Regions from separate parts of the Weizmannia sp. FSL W8-1119 genome, predicted to be linked through region 1. Evidence: a T-box and tRNA genes for the amino acid it is inferred to sense, from the RefSeq annotation. Region 1 holds a T-box; the other regions hold tRNA genes.
What was found. A T-box is a leader RNA that pairs with one kind of tRNA and senses whether it is charged. The one in region 1 lies ahead of pheS (phenylalanine--tRNA ligase subunit alpha), so its partner is inferred to be a tRNA-Phe.

Region 1 (4,984 bases):
CCATATTATGAATATGTTAAGAGGTTAATGTACATGCACCCAACCCGGGGGCTTTTTGTTTCTACAAGTAGGGCTTGCTGAACGAATCAAATTTGGCTTGTATCTGACCAAATTTGATTCGTTCAGCCAGCCCATAAATAGAGCACGGGGGGATGTAGTGAAAAAATTAACCGAAGAAAAATTTTTGCTCATTTTAAATGCTGATGCGAGAAGCCGGTTGCTGACATTTTCCGATCTGCGGAAATTTTTATGCGCATTGTTTGTTTATTCTTTGGTGATGATCGGAGTCGCATACAAAGTTGTAAATGGCGGAAATATCGGATGGGAAAACTTGTCTCCTTTTTGGCAACGGGTATTTCGCCTTGAAATCCTGTTGTTTATCGTGCATGTACTTTCAATCCTTTTATCTATTCCGAGCCGTCCTTTCAGCTGGAGGTTCTCAAGTATTGCCGCCGTTATTTTTATGTACAAGGCTGCGTTTGACGCATTTGTTGCATTTATGATGTTAGCAAAAGACACGCATATTGATGATGTTTACGTCTGGACGGCGCTGTACAGTATAGCGGCTTGTGTGCTTTTTCATCTTTTCTTTCTTTATTTTTGGATCAGAAAAAGGATCCATCTGCAGGAGATCGGCAATCTAGAGGTAAAAACGTACAACAAGGAAATAAGCGCTTCTATTATCGGATTTTTTGTCGTTTTGTCTTCCATTCAGTTAAACAAAGTGCCGATCGGTTACGGCCGGCATAAAAGGAATCTAGCATCCTTCATTGCAACTGTAAACGGGTTGGAAAAGCCGGTGCACATATAAAAGGAGCGGCTCTTTCCGCTCCCTTGTTACACCTGGCCCAGCCCCTGCTTGAGCGTTTCCAGCATCATTTTTTGTTCCTGTGTATCCGCATGGTTCCAAATGACTTCAAAGAGGACGCCGAGCCCCGGGAGCATTTTTTCTTCGCCCCTTTGAATGGCATCGACAATCGTATCTTTTAACTGATCCTGCGTGTCATCTTTTACATTGTGAATGACTGCTTTCCGCAAGTCCAAATCCATTTCGGTTCAGCTCCTTTGATCGTTTCACTGCTAGCATTTCACATGGCCGCTATTTTTATGTATACTATTCCAAGGAAAACTTAACGAAAAGGGAGCAAACACGTTGAAATACATACAATCCTTGCAAAATCCGCAAGTAAAGCATTGGAAAAAACTCGCCGCGAAAAAAGAACGCGAAAAAACATTTACTTATTTGCTGGAAGGGTTCCATCTTGTCGAAGAAGCGCTGAAAGAGGAAGTGGTGGCAGAAATCATCGTTGAAGAAGGCGTAGACCTGCCAAACCGCTGGAATACGGAAGGGGTGCCGGTGATAACTGTCACGCATGAAATCAGCAAAACACTTGCCGATACAGAAACGACGCAAGGCATTTTTGCCGTGTGCCGGATGAAAAAACAGCCGTCCAAAATCATCGGCAGGCGTTATCTTTTAATTGATGCCGTGCAGGATCCTGGCAATACCGGCACGATGATCCGGACGGCGGACGCAGCCGGGTTTGATGCCGTTATTTTCGGCAAGGGCACGGCGGATCCGTACAGCCCGAAAGTGTTGCGTGCGGCACAAGGAAGCCATCTCCACGTCGGGCTTTTAAAAGGCGATTTAAACATGTGGATTGAAAAACTGAACGAAGCGGCAGTGCCGGTTTACGGAACAGCGCTTGAAAACGGCGTAACTTTTCGCGATGTAAATCCGGGCGATGCCTTTGCGATCCTTGTCGGCAATGAAGGAAGCGGCGTACACCCCGGCTTGCTTGCGCAAACGGAACAAAACCTGTCCATCCCGATTTTCGGCAAAAGTGAGTCGCTGAATGTTGCGGTGGCAGCCGGCATTTTAATGTATGACTTTGCAATGCGGGCGTAACCTTTGGCGGAAATAATGGATGCCACCTTTGCTGCCCCGTGTTTGAGGCAGAAAAGCAGGCCTTATCCATGCGGTGAACGCGGCACCAGAAGAAGATGAAAAACAGCCGGCACCATTTTTCAGGATAGGCGCCAAAAGGCAATCGAGGCAGACGATTTTTCATGAGGGCGGCTGCGTTGTTTGGCCAGGATAAACAGGGACAACCGCGTGGTCAAAGCGTCCATTTATTGCGGAAAACGGGAAATATTCCGTGCCAAAACGGCCGGGCCCATGCCTATTTTCACTTTCCGTTTGAAATTGCGGGCATTTCCCGCTATAATAAAAAATAACTGAAAAATGATAAAAACCATGACAGGGAAAAGTAGCTTGATCTTCGCCATGCAGGGAGAAAATGCCGCAGACTGGAAGCATTTTTATGGGGAAATGAAGCGAAGTTCACCCCTCGAGTTGCCGCTTGGACCATTGCTTGCAATGTAAAGGCGGGACGGTTAAAAGCCGTTATTGAAATGAAGCGAACATAATTTAGTTATGTTAACTAGGGTGGTACCGCGAACCATTAGCCTCGTCCCTTTTCCAGGGCGGGGCTTTTTTAACGCCCAAAACCTAAAGGAGGTACAAAAAATGGAAGAAACGTTGAAAGCACTGCAAACCGAAGCGCTTGCCAAAATTGAAGCGGCTGCTGATTTAAAAACGCTGAACGGGATCCGTGTCGCCTATCTCGGCAAAAAAGGCCCGATTACGGAAGTTTTGCGCGGCATGGGGAAGCTGCCAGCGGAAGAACGACCGAAAATGGGCGCGCTCGCCAATGAAGTGCGTGCCGCCATTCAAGCAGGTATTGAAAAGAAACAGGCGGCATTGGAAGCAGAAGCCGTCGAGAGGCAACTGGCATCCGAAAAAATTGATGTCACGCTGCCGGGCCGCCCGGTAAAAGCAGGCAGCCACCATCCGCTTACAAAAGTCATTGAGGAAATCGAAGACTTGTTTATCGGGATGGGCTATACCATTGCCGAGGGGCCGGAAGTGGAAACCGATTACTACAATTTTGAAGCGCTGAACCTGCCGAAAGGGCACCCGGCACGCGATATGCAGGATACCTTTTACATAACCGATGAAATGCTGCTTAGGACCCATACTTCACCGAACCAGGCGCGGACAATGGAAAAGCATCACGGCAAAGGGCCGGTCAAAATCATCTGCCCGGGGAAAGTGTACCGCCGCGACAATGATGATGCGACACATTCCCACCAGTTTATGCAAATTGAAGGGCTGGTTGTTGACGAAAACATCACGATGGCCGATTTAAAAGGGACGTTGGAAGTATTTGCGAAAAAATTATTCGGCGAAGATCGCGAAATCCGGCTGCGCCCGAGCTTTTTCCCGTTCACCGAACCGAGTGTTGAAATGGATATTTCATGCAAAATGTGCGGCGGGCACGGTTGCCATGTATGCAAAGGCACCGGCTGGATTGAAATTTTGGGCGCCGGCATGGTCCACCCGCGCGTATTACGGATGTCCGGCTTTGATCCGGAAAAATATACCGGTTTTGCATTCGGCATGGGGCCGGAGCGGATTGCGATGCTGAAATACGGCGTTGATGACATCCGCCACTTTTATACAAATGACATTCGTTTTTTACGGCAGTTTTCCGTACAAGAATAAGGAGGGTCAAACATGTTTGTTTCATATAAATGGCTGCAGGAATATGTGGATTTGGACGGCATTTCGCCGGAAGAATTGGCTGAAAAAATTACGCGGACCGGCATTGAAGTCGAAAGCGTGGCATTTAAGGGGGAAGGCATTAAAAATGTCGTTGTCGGGCATGTATTGGAAAAAGAAAAGCATCCGAACGCCGATAAATTAAACAAATGCCTGGTCGATATCGGGGAAGGCGAGCCTGTCCAGATTATTTGCGGCGCGCCAAACGTCGATAAAGGGCAGAAAGTTGCTGTTGCCAAACCGGGCGCCTGGCTGCCGGGGCATGTGAAAATCAAACGTTCGAAACTGCGCGGCGAGGAGTCGAACGGGATGATCTGCTCGCTGCAGGAACTCGGTGTTGAAAGCAAGCTCGTCCCAAAAGAGTACGCAAACGGCATTTATGTGTTCCCGGATGATGTGGAAGCGGGGCAGGATGTGCTGCCGCTTTTAGGATTGGATGACACCATTATCGAACTGGGCCTCACCCCGAACCGGGCGGACTGCATGAGCATGCTCGGCGTTGCCTACGAAGTGGCGGCGATACTCGGGAAAGATGTGAAATTGCCGGAAACAAAAGTGCAGGAAGCAGCCGATAAAGCTGCTGATGCCATTTCGGTCCGTGTCGATGCAAAAGAAGCGGCGCCGCTTTACACATTAAAAGTCATCCGCAATGTGAAAATCGGCCCGTCCCCGCTCTGGATGCAGGCACGGCTCATGGCAGAAGGAATCCGCCCGCACAACAATGTGGTCGACATTACGAACTATATTTTGCTCGAATACGGCCAGCCGCTGCATGCGTTTGACTATGACAAGCTCGGTTCCAAAGAAATTGTCGTCCGCATGGCGCATGAAGGGGAAAAGATGGTGACGCTCGATGGCCAGGAGCGCACGTTAAAAGACGTCCATCTTGTCATTACGAGCGGCACTGAACCTGTCGCAATGGCCGGTGTCATGGGCGGCGCCAATTCAGAAGTAACCGAAACGACGGCAAACGTGCTTTTGGAATCCGCCTATTTTGATGCCGGAACGATCCGCGCGGCTTCAAAAGACCACAGCCTGCGCAGCGAGGCAAGCAGCCGCTATGAAAAAGGGGTTGATCCGAACCGCGTCCTGCCTGCATCAGAGCGGGCCGCCATGCTGATCAGCAAATATGCGGGCGGGGAAGTGCTCGCCGGGACGGTTGCCGAAAACCATTTGCATATTGAGCCGGCTGTTGTCACCATTACGCTAGAAAAAATCAACCGTGTGCTTGGAACGCAAATTTCAGCGGAAGAAGTGCTCCGTATTTTCAAACGCCTCCGGTTTGAAGCATCATGGGAAGACGGCCGTTTTACCGTTATTGTGCCGACCCGCCGCGGCGATATTACGATTGAGGAAGAT
Region 2 (4,984 bases), 410 kb from region 1:
TAGATCTATTGTAAAATAACAGATTCCCAAAACAAAATGATTTGCCTAACCTGTCCGGTGTATCCCATGATTAGAACGTTCGTTTATGACACTGATTTTAAGGGAAAATGCAAAAGAAAAAATCATCTAAAAAGAAGGTTCAACGATGCAAATCAGTATAGATTTATTAAAATTGATCATGGGCTTTCTTGCGCTCATTTTTTGTCTAAAATGTACCGGTGCCAAAAGTATTTCAAACCTTACGCCAATCGACTTCATCTGGAGCATTATGCTGTCTGAAATCGTCGGCAACGGCCTTTATGACCCAAGTGTAAAATGGTACTACATTCTCGCCATGCTTTCTGTTTGGGTCATCATTAAACTCATTTTTGATAGCCTCATTTACCGCTATGACAAACTGGAAAAATTCCTTATCGGGGATAAAACGGTGATTATCGATAAAGGAAAAATTAACAACGTCGTACTAAAAAAAAATAAAATTGATATGAATCAACTGTCAGAGTTATTGAGAAAGCAGGGCGTATTTTCGCTTGATGAAATTGACCAGGCCTATCTTGAAAAAGATGGGACGGTTACGGTGAAAAAAAGAAAAGACAACCCTAGTAAATAGTAGGCTGCCCAGCTCTTGTACTCATTATAAAAGGAAAATCTAAGATAGTATTTCCAAACCTTTCTTATTAGATCAATTCCCTTTTTGTACAAGTTAAAAAACTGTAGATACCCACAAGTGTACGCTTTCAAGCAGCTGCTTAAATGGCCTCGGCTTCAATAATATAATTGCAATAAAAAACGCTTCTCTTTATCTTGAGAAGCGTTCCGTTTGGCATCAGCTTTCAATGTAATACTGTGTTATACCGGTGGTCGGGGTCGAACCGACACTCCCGAAGGAACACGATTTTGAGTCGTGCGCGTCTGCCAATTCCGCCACACCGGCACAATATGATGGAGGCGGCAACCGGAATCGAACCGGTGATAAAGGTTTTGCAGACCTCTGCCTTACCTCTTGGCTATGCCGCCATCAATGGAGCGGAAGACGGGATTCGAACCCGCGACCCCCACCTTGGCAAGGTGATGTTCTACCACTGAACTACTTCCGCATACTGGGCCAGCTGGATTCGAACCAGCGCATGACGGAGTCAAAGTCCGTTGCCTTACCGCTTGGCTATGGCCCAATCAAATATGGGGCGGATGGTGGGAATCGAACCCACGAATGCCGGAGCCACAATCCGGTGCGTTAACCACTTCGCCACAACCGCCATCATAATGGCAGGGGCAGTAGGAATCGAACCCACACTGGAGGTTTTGGAGACCTCTGTTCTACCTTTAAACTATGCCCCTTTAAAAATGGAGGGGGACGGATTCGAACCGCCGAACCCTGAGGGAGCGGATTTACAGTCCGCCGCGTTTAGCCACTTCGCTACCCCTCCATATTGCGTGGTGCCGGCCAGAGGACTTGAACCCCCAACCTACTGATTACAAGTCAGTTGCTCTACCAATTGAGCTAGACCGGCCAATGGTGGCTCGGGACGGAATCGAACCGCCGACACAAGGATTTTCAGTCCTTTGCTCTACCGACTGAGCTACCGAGCCGCGATTATGTAAAATACAGATGGCGGTCCCGACGGGAATCGAACCCGCGATCTCCTGCGTGACAGGCAGGCGTGATAACCGCTACACTACGGGACCTTTATATGTAAATTGCGGGGGCAGGATTTGAACCTGCGACCTTCGGGTTATGAGCCCGACGAGCTACCAGACTGCTCCACCCCGCGATGATAAAATGGTGGAGGATGACGGGATCGAACCGCCGACCCTCTGCTTGTAAGGCAGACGCTCTCCCAGCTGAGCTAATCCTCCAAATATGTAAATGGTGACCCGTACGGGATTCGAACCCGTGTTACCGCCGTGAAAGGGCGGTGTCTTAACCGCTTGACCAACGGGCCATATGGATCATGACGGAGAGCAAGGGATTCGAACCCTTGAGACAGCTTTTAGCCGCCTACACGATTTCCAATCGTGCTCCTTCGGCCTCTCGGACAGCTCTCCATTATGGCTCCGCAGGTAGGATTCGAACCTACGACCGATCGGTTAACAGCCGATTGCTCTACCACTGAGCTACTGCGGAATATCGGGCCCGGCAGCGTCCTACTCTCGCAGGGGGAAACCCCCAACTACCATCGGCGCTGGAAAGCTTAACTTCCGAGTTCGGGATGTGTTCGGGTGTGACCTTTCCGCCATCGCCACCGGACCTCAATGACAAAAATCATTATAACAAACTTTTCATTGCTTATCAACAGGAATTATGTGATTCCCTGAAAACCGGATGGGAGAAAAACTGTAAACGGAGAATAGCTTTGGTTTCTAACTTTGAGAATTGTCCAGCTCCAGCGCCTATCGGCTAGTGAACTTCCCGTCCCCCTTTCCTACGATAAGCGGGCATCGACTCGCCTTTAGGGCTCGTCGTGTTTCCTTTATCTCAGGCGGGGGCCTTGAAGTTCATACGCCGATGACCAAGGCGCTTCCGCTTTTCTATTGTCTAGCTCCGGTGCCTAGCCCCTCGAGGTCGAATAACCTGCCCGTCACGGAGCCAAAAGACGGCTCCATGCCGGTCAGAACATTCGCTTGTCGGGGCTAAACAAGGCACCTTCGCTTTTCTATTGTCCAGTTCCGGGCGCTATCGGCTAGTGAACTTCCCGTCCCCCTTTCCTACGATAAGCGGGCATCGACTCGCCTTTAGGGCTCGTCGTGTTTCCTTTATCTCAGGCGGGGGCCTTGAAGTTCATACGCCGATGAGCGAGCGCCCTTCACTTTTCTATTTGGTTAAGTCCTCGATCGATTAGTATCCGTCAGCTGCACGCGTCGCCGCGCTTCCACCCCGGACCTATCAACCTGATCATCTTTCAGGGATCTTACCAGTTAAACTGTGGGAAATCTCATCTTGAGGGGGGCTTCATGCTTAGATGCTTTCAGCACTTATCCCTTCCGCACATAGCTACCCAGCGATGCCTTTGGCAAGACAACTGGTACACCAGCGGTGCGTCCATCCCGGTCCTCTCGTACTAAGGACAGCTCCTCTCAAATTTCCTGCGCCCGCGACGGATAGGGACCGAACTGTCTCACGACGTTCTGAACCCAGCTCGCGTACCGCTTTAATGGGCGAACAGCCCAACCCTTGGGACCGACTACAGCCCCAGGATGCGATGAGCCGACATCGAGGTGCCAAACCTCCCCGTCGATGTGGACTCTTGGGGGAGATCAGCCTGTTATCCCCAGGGTAGCTTTTATCCGTTGAGCGATGGCCCTTCCATGCGGAACCACCGGATCACTAAGCCCGACTTTCGTCCCTGCCCGACTTGTAAGTCTCGCAGTCAAGCTCCCTTATGCCTTTACACTCTGCGAATGATTTCCAACCATTCTGAGGGAACCTTTGGGCGCCTCCGTTACCTTTTAGGAGGCGACCGCCCCAGTCAAACTGCCTGCCTGACACTGTCTCCCACCCCGGTAAGGGGTGCGGGTTAGAATTTCAATACAGCCAGGGTAGTATCCCACCGATGCCTCCGCCGAAGCTGGCGCTCCGGTTTCCAAGGCTCCTACCTATCCTGTACAAGCTGTACCAAAATTCAATATCAGGCTGCAGTAAAGCTCCATGGGGTCTTTCCGTCCTGTCGCGGGTAACCTGCATCTTCACAGGTACTATAATTTCACCGAGTCTCTCGTTGAGACAGTGCCCAGATCGTTACACCTTTCGTGCGGGTCAGAACTTACCTGACAAGGAATTTCGCTACCTTAGGACCGTTATAGTTACGGCCGCCGTTTACTGGGGCTTCAGTTCAGAGCTTCGCCTTGCGGCTAACCCCTCTCCTTAACCTTCCAGCACCGGGCAGGTGTCAGCCCCTATACTTCGCCTTGCGGCTTCGCAGAGACCTGTGTTTTTGCTAAACAGTCGCCTGGGCCTATTCACTGCGGCTTCCCGGGGCATACACCCCAAAAAGCACCCCTTCTCCCGAAGTTACGGGGTCATTTTGCCGAGTTCCTTAACGAGAGTTCTCTCGCTCACCTTAGGATTCTCTCCTCGCCTACCTGTGTCGGTTTGCGGTACGGGCGCCTTTCACCTCACTAGAGGCTTTTCTTGGCAGTGTGGAATCAGGAACTTCGGTACTTTAATTTCCCTCGCCATCACAGCTCCGCCTTGGCGCGAAGGATTTGCCTCCGCACCGGCCTAACTGCTTGGACGCGATCAACCAGTGTCGCGCTTGCCCTATCCTCCTGCGTCCCCCCATCGTTCAAACGGTGAAGAGGCGGTACAGGAATATCAACCTGTTGTCCATCGCCTACGCCTTTCGGCCTCGGCTTAGGCCCCGACTAACCCTGAGCGGACGAGCCTTCCTCAGGAAACCTTAGGCATTCGGTGGAAGGGATTCTCACCCTTCTTTCGCTACTCATACCGGCATTCTCACTTCTAAGCGCTCCACCGGTCCTTCCGGTCCGGCTTCAACGCCCTTAGAACGCTCTCCTACCACGGACACCAAACGGTGTCCATCCGCAGCTTCGGTGATACGTTTAGCCCCGGTACATTTTCGGCGCAGCGTCACTCGACCAGTGAGCTATTACGCACTCTTTGAATGATGGCTGCTTCTAAGCCAACATCCTGGTTGTCTAAGCAACGCCACATCCTTTTCCACTTAACGTATACTTTGGGACCTTAGCTGGCGGTCTGGGCTGTTTCCCTTTCGACCATGGATCTTATCACTCACAGTCTGACTCCCAAGCATAAGTTTTTGGCATTCGGAGTTTGTCTGAATTCGGTAACCCGATGAGGGCCCCTCGTCCAAACAGTGCTCTACCTCCAAAACTCTCCGCTTGAGGCTAGCCCTAAAGCTATTTCGGAGAGAACCAGCTATCTCCAAGTTCGATTGGAATTTCTCCGCTACCCACACCTCATCCCCGCACTTTTCAACGTGCGTGGGTTCGGGCCTCCAGCAAG
Region 3 (4,984 bases), 160 kb from region 1:
TTTTCGTATGAAAACTTAACATTTTTATGAACATACCTCATCTATTATATAAAATTTGCCGGTTAAATTCAGCAAAACGGCTTAAAATAAGATTCCTGAATCCGTGACGAAAATATAACAAACGCCGTTAATAGGTAGATTTCCCAAGAGTAAGGATATAGTGGTGTCCGACTATTCGATAAATGCACTTTTAGTGATTCAGTATGTAAAAATTTCCCTAGATCACCTGAATGTGGAATGAATTTAATTTGTCTGATATACCAATTATACTAAATTTTATGCGATTTGTTTGCCTTTAAGCGGAAATTTCGTCACGGATTCAGGAGATTGTCAACCAAATACATTGACACATAGGCCTGATTTCCCTAAACTTTAAATGTACTAATTTCGCCATATTTCTATAAGAATAGCATAAAAGGAGAGTAAGAAGATGAATGCGCAATCTTCTCCAGCAATCGGCCCTGACAAAGGCTGGCGGATCTGGTGGCAATTAACACGGCCCCATACCTTAACGGCCGGTTTTGTGCCTGTCATTCTCGGGACAGTACTGGCTTTGGGCATTGCCCGCATCAATCTGCTGCTGTTTGCTGCAATGCTGGTTGCAACCCTGTTAATTCAGGCAGCAACCAATATGTTTAATGAATATTACGATTACAAACGCGGCCTTGATACCGAGCATTCCGTCGGGATCGGCGGGGCAATTGTCAGAAACGGCATCAAACCGAAAACGGTGCTCCACCTCGCCTTTGCTTTTTTCGGTGCAGCCATGCTGATCGGCGTTTACATTTGCTCGCAAAGTTCCTGGTGGATTGCTGTAATCGGCACTGTCTGCATGCTTGTTGCTTATCTTTACACTGCAGGGCCTTTTCCAATTTCATCAACGCCGCTTGGCGAACTGATTTCCGGCTTTTTTATGGGTGTAATTATTATATTAATATCGTTTTTTATCCAGACAAAAACGATCACATGGCCGATTGTATTTATTTCGATTCCGATTATGATTTTAATCGGTGCCATTATGCTGTCGAATAATATCCGCGATCTGGACGGCGATAAAGCAAATGGCAGAAAAACGATCGCCATTCTGCTCGGCCGGAAAGGAGCCATCCTGCTTCTGGCCGCAATGTTTGCCCTTTCCTATCTCTGGATGGCCGGGCTCGTTTTGTTCGGTGTTGTAACCCCGTGGGTACTGCTCGTTTTTGTCAGCACACCGAAGCCGGTCCGGGCCATTAAAGGCTTTATTGGAAAAAGTGAACCGTTGCAAATGTTGCCTGCCATGAAAGCAACCGCACAGACAAACACGATTTTTGGTTTGCTATTATCCATCAGTTTTTTAATTGATCATTTTATTTGAAAAAACGGCGGAGTGTTGCACTCCTCCGTTTTTTTGCGCTTTTCCCGCACCGGGGCCCGGAGCCTCTGGCGGGATGCAAAGAGGTTTGCAGAAGTGAAAAAACACGCAAAAAAAAGCTGCTCCGGCAGTTTTCGGAACAGCTTCGTGACCAGTATGACCCGTACGGGATTCGAACCCGTGTTACCGCCGTGAAAGGGCGGTGTCTTAACCGCTTGACCAACGGGCCAGAAATGGCGGAGAAGGAGGGATTTGAACCCTCGCGCCGCTAATCGCGACCTACACCCTTAGCAGGGGCGCCTCTTCAGCCACTTGAGTACTTCTCCATATGGCTCCGCAGGTAGGATTCGAACCTACGACCGATCGGTTAACAGCCGATTGCTCTACCACTGAGCTACTGCGGAATAGATGGGCCTAAATGGACTTGAACCATCGACCTCACGCTTATCAGGCGTGCGCTCTAACCAGCTGAGCTATAGGCCCAAAGTGGAGCGGGTGATGGGAATCGAACCCACGACAACAGCTTGGAAGGCTGTGGTTTTACCACTAAACTACACCCGCATCAAAGGGCGGATGATGGGAATCGAACCCATGAATGCCGGAGCCACAATCCGGTGCGTTAACCACTTCGCCACAACCGCCATATATTTTTCATTGAAAACCAATGGTGGCTCGGGACGGAATCGAACCGCCGACACAAGGATTTTCAGTCCTTTGCTCTACCGACTGAGCTACCGAGCCAAAATAAGCGGTCCCGACGGGAATCGAACCCGCGATCTCCTGCGTGACAGGCAGGCGTGATAACCGCTACACCACGGGACCAATTGCGGGGGCAGGATTTGAACCTGCGACCTTCGGGTTATGAGCCCGACGAGCTACCAGACTGCTCCACCCCGCGATGATAAATAATGAAATGGCGGAGGAAGAGGGATTCGAACCCCCGCGCGGTGTAACCCGCCTGTCGGTTTTCAAGACCGATCCCTTCAGCCAGACTTGGGTATTCCTCCGTATGATAAGCAAAAAATAAAAAATGGTGGACCTTGTAGGACTCGAACCTACGACCGGACGGTTATGAGCCGTCTGCTCTAACCAGCTGAGCTAAAGGTCCGATATACGAAATATAGCGGCGGAGGGGATCGAACCCCCGACCTCACGGGTATGAACCGTACGCTCTAGCCAGCTGAGCTACGCCGCCGTTATTTGACCTGTTTGGTGGAGCCTAGCGGGATCGAACCGCTGACCTCCTGCGTGCAAAGCAGGCGCTCTCCCAGCTGAGCTAAGGCCCCACTATGATCATCTTCATGGTCGGGAAGACAGGATTTGAACCTGCGACCCCATGGTCCCTAACCATGTGCTCTGCCAAGCTGAGCTACTTCCCGAAAGAGGAATAAGCGCGCCCAAGAGGAGTCGAACCCCTAACCTTTTGATCCGTAGTCAAACGCTCTATCCAATTGAGCTATGGGCGCATTTGTCATGGTACTGATGCCGAGGACCGGAGTCGAACCGGTACGGTAGTCACCTACCGCAGGATTTTAAGTCCTGTGCGTCTGCCAATTCCGCCACCCCGGCGGGATAAAATGGAGCGGAAGACGGGATTCGAACCCGCGACCCCCACCTTGGCAAGGTGATGTTCTACCACTGAACTACTTCCGCATATCGTGCTAAACAGTGCGGGTGAAGGGAGTCGAACCCCCACGCCTTGCGGCGCCAGATCCTAAGTCTGGTGCGTCTGCCAATTCCGCCACACCCGCAGATAAGATAAATGGTGAGCCATGCAGGATTCGAACCTGCGACCCTCTGATTAAAAGTCAGATGCTCTACCAACTGAGCTAATGGCTCATATTCCGATAACGACATTACTTGTCACAAAGAAAATTATACTATATTGGGTTAAATATGTACATATCTATTTTCTTTCAGGATTCCCGCAAGTATGTGCCGGTCACAAGGCAGTATCCCCGGCCTCCCGATAGAAAGCCGGTTGCCCCTGAACCGGGATGGCATAAAAATGGAGGATGACGGGATCGAACCGCCGACCCTCTGCTTGTAAGGCAGACGCTCTCCCAGCTGAGCTAATCCTCCGTATTATGGCCCGGCAACGTCCTACTCTCGCAGGGGGAAACCCCCAACTACCATCGGCGCTGGAAAGCTTAACTTCCGAGTTCGGGATGTGTTCGGGTGTGTCCTTTCCGCCATCATCACCGGACCTGTATAATTTTGGGATGTGTTCCCTGAAAACCGGATGGGAGAAAAAACTGTAAACGGAGAATGCGTTTCTGCTTCTAACTTTGAGAATTGTCCAGCTTCGGTGCCTAGCCCCTCGAGGTCGAATCACCTGCCCGCCACGGAGCCAAAAGACGGCTCCATGCCGGTCAGAACATTCGCTTGTCGAGGCTAAACAAGGCACCTCCGCTTTTCGTGGTTAAGTCCTCGATCGATTAGTATCCGTCAGCTGCACGCGTCGCCGCGCTTCCACCCCGGACCTATCAACCTGATCATCTTTCAGGGATCTTACCAGTTAAACTGTGGGAAATCTCATCTTGAGGGGGGCTTCATGCTTAGATGCTTTCAGCACTTATCCCTTCCGCACATAGCTACCCAGCGATGCCTTTGGCAAGACAACTGGTACACCAGCGGTGCGTCCATCCCGGTCCTCTCGTACTAAGGACAGCTCCTCTCAAATTTCCTGCGCCCGCGACGGATAGGGACCGAACTGTCTCACGACGTTCTGAACCCAGCTCGCGTACCGCTTTAATGGGCGAACAGCCCAACCCTTGGGACCGACTACAGCCCCAGGATGCGATGAGCCGACATCGAGGTGCCAAACCTCCCCGTCGATGTGGACTCTTGGGGGAGATCAGCCTGTTATCCCCAGGGTAGCTTTTATCCGTTGAGCGATGGCCCTTCCATGCGGAACCACCGGATCACTAAGCCCGACTTTCGTCCCTGCCCGACTTGTAAGTCTCGCAGTCAAGCTCCCTTATGCCTTTACACTCTGCGAATGATTTCCAACCATTCTGAGGGAACCTTTGGGCGCCTCCGTTACCTTTTAGGAGGCGACCGCCCCAGTCAAACTGCCTGCCTGACACTGTCTCCCACCCCGGTAAGGGGTGCGGGTTAGAATTTCAATACAGCCAGGGTAGTATCCCACCGATGCCTCCGCCGAAGCTGGCGCTCCGGTTTCCAAGGCTCCTACCTATCCTGTACAAGCTGTACCAAAATTCAATATCAGGCTGCAGTAAAGCTCCATGGGGTCTTTCCGTCCTGTCGCGGGTAACCTGCATCTTCACAGGTACTATAATTTCACCGAGTCTCTCGTTGAGACAGTGCCCAGATCGTTACACCTTTCGTGCGGGTCAGAACTTACCTGACAAGGAATTTCGCTACCTTAGGACCGTTATAGTTACGGCCGCCGTTTACTGGGGCTTCAGTTCAGAGCTTCGCCTTGCGGCTAACCCCTCTCCTTAACCTTCCAGCACCGGGCAGGTGTCAGCCCCTATACTTCGCCTTGCGGCTTCGCAGAGACCTGTGTTTTTGCTAAACAGTCGCCTGGGCCTATTCACTGCGGCTTCCCGGGGCATACACCCCAAAAAGCACCCCTTCTCCCGAAGTTACGGGGTCATTTTGCCGAGT

Region 2: it has a tRNA-Phe gene. The T-box ahead of pheS (phenylalanine--tRNA ligase subunit alpha) is inferred to sense a tRNA for this amino acid. The anticodon was not compared.
Region 3: it has a tRNA-Phe gene. The T-box ahead of pheS (phenylalanine--tRNA ligase subunit alpha) is inferred to sense a tRNA for this amino acid. The anticodon was not compared.

Annotation. Positions count from the first base shown of each region.
Region 1 is NZ_JBBOZL010000001.1:1,951,326-1,956,309, reverse strand. It holds gene NSQ19_RS09625 (hypothetical protein) at 1-28, shown strand, start outside; gene NSQ19_RS09620 (hypothetical protein) at 158-811, shown strand; gene sspI (small acid-soluble spore protein SspI) at 838-1,050, opposite strand; gene NSQ19_RS09610 (TrmH family RNA methyltransferase) at 1,154-1,909, shown strand; T-box leader at 2,249-2,482, shown strand; gene pheS (phenylalanine--tRNA ligase subunit alpha) at 2,531-3,568, shown strand; gene pheT (phenylalanine--tRNA ligase subunit beta) at 3,581-4,984, shown strand, end outside.
Region 2 is NZ_JBBOZL010000001.1:2,358,238-2,363,221, forward strand. It holds gene NSQ19_RS11675 (DUF421 domain-containing protein) at 146-610, shown strand; tRNA gene NSQ19_RS11680 (tRNA-Leu) at 853-934, opposite strand; tRNA gene NSQ19_RS11685 (tRNA-Cys) at 944-1,017, opposite strand; tRNA gene NSQ19_RS11690 (tRNA-Gly) at 1,023-1,097, opposite strand; tRNA gene NSQ19_RS11695 (tRNA-Gln) at 1,101-1,172, opposite strand; tRNA gene NSQ19_RS11700 (tRNA-His) at 1,181-1,256, opposite strand; tRNA gene NSQ19_RS11705 (tRNA-Trp) at 1,265-1,338, opposite strand; tRNA gene NSQ19_RS11710 (tRNA-Tyr) at 1,346-1,427, opposite strand; tRNA gene NSQ19_RS11715 (tRNA-Thr) at 1,436-1,511, opposite strand; tRNA gene NSQ19_RS11720 (tRNA-Phe) at 1,515-1,590, opposite strand; tRNA gene NSQ19_RS11725 (tRNA-Asp) at 1,611-1,686, opposite strand; tRNA gene NSQ19_RS11730 (tRNA-Met) at 1,699-1,772, opposite strand; tRNA gene NSQ19_RS11735 (tRNA-Val) at 1,782-1,857, opposite strand; tRNA gene NSQ19_RS11740 (tRNA-Glu) at 1,869-1,943, opposite strand; tRNA gene NSQ19_RS11745 (tRNA-Ser) at 1,957-2,046, opposite strand; tRNA gene NSQ19_RS11750 (tRNA-Asn) at 2,051-2,125, opposite strand; rRNA gene rrf (5S ribosomal RNA) at 2,133-2,248, opposite strand; rRNA gene NSQ19_RS11760 (23S ribosomal RNA) at 2,817-4,984, opposite strand, start outside.
Region 3 is NZ_JBBOZL010000001.1:2,114,732-2,119,715, forward strand. It holds gene NSQ19_RS10370 (1,4-dihydroxy-2-naphthoate polyprenyltransferase) at 431-1,354, shown strand; tRNA gene NSQ19_RS10375 (tRNA-Glu) at 1,509-1,580, opposite strand; tRNA gene NSQ19_RS10380 (tRNA-Ser) at 1,586-1,677, opposite strand; tRNA gene NSQ19_RS10385 (tRNA-Asn) at 1,681-1,755, opposite strand; tRNA gene NSQ19_RS10390 (tRNA-Ile) at 1,761-1,834, opposite strand; tRNA gene NSQ19_RS10395 (tRNA-Gly) at 1,839-1,912, opposite strand; tRNA gene NSQ19_RS10400 (tRNA-His) at 1,920-1,992, opposite strand; tRNA gene NSQ19_RS10405 (tRNA-Phe) at 2,017-2,092, opposite strand; tRNA gene NSQ19_RS10410 (tRNA-Asp) at 2,101-2,173, opposite strand; tRNA gene NSQ19_RS10415 (tRNA-Met) at 2,176-2,249, opposite strand; tRNA gene NSQ19_RS10420 (tRNA-Ser) at 2,266-2,358, opposite strand; tRNA gene NSQ19_RS10425 (tRNA-Ile) at 2,383-2,459, opposite strand; tRNA gene NSQ19_RS10430 (tRNA-Met) at 2,473-2,546, opposite strand; tRNA gene NSQ19_RS10435 (tRNA-Ala) at 2,562-2,637, opposite strand; tRNA gene NSQ19_RS10440 (tRNA-Pro) at 2,654-2,730, opposite strand; tRNA gene NSQ19_RS10445 (tRNA-Arg) at 2,744-2,817, opposite strand; tRNA gene NSQ19_RS10450 (tRNA-Leu) at 2,835-2,920, opposite strand; tRNA gene NSQ19_RS10455 (tRNA-Gly) at 2,930-3,004, opposite strand; tRNA gene NSQ19_RS10460 (tRNA-Leu) at 3,021-3,102, opposite strand; tRNA gene NSQ19_RS10465 (tRNA-Lys) at 3,115-3,190, opposite strand; tRNA gene NSQ19_RS10470 (tRNA-Val) at 3,361-3,433, opposite strand; rRNA gene rrf (5S ribosomal RNA) at 3,442-3,557, opposite strand; rRNA gene NSQ19_RS10480 (23S ribosomal RNA) at 3,770-4,984, opposite strand, start outside.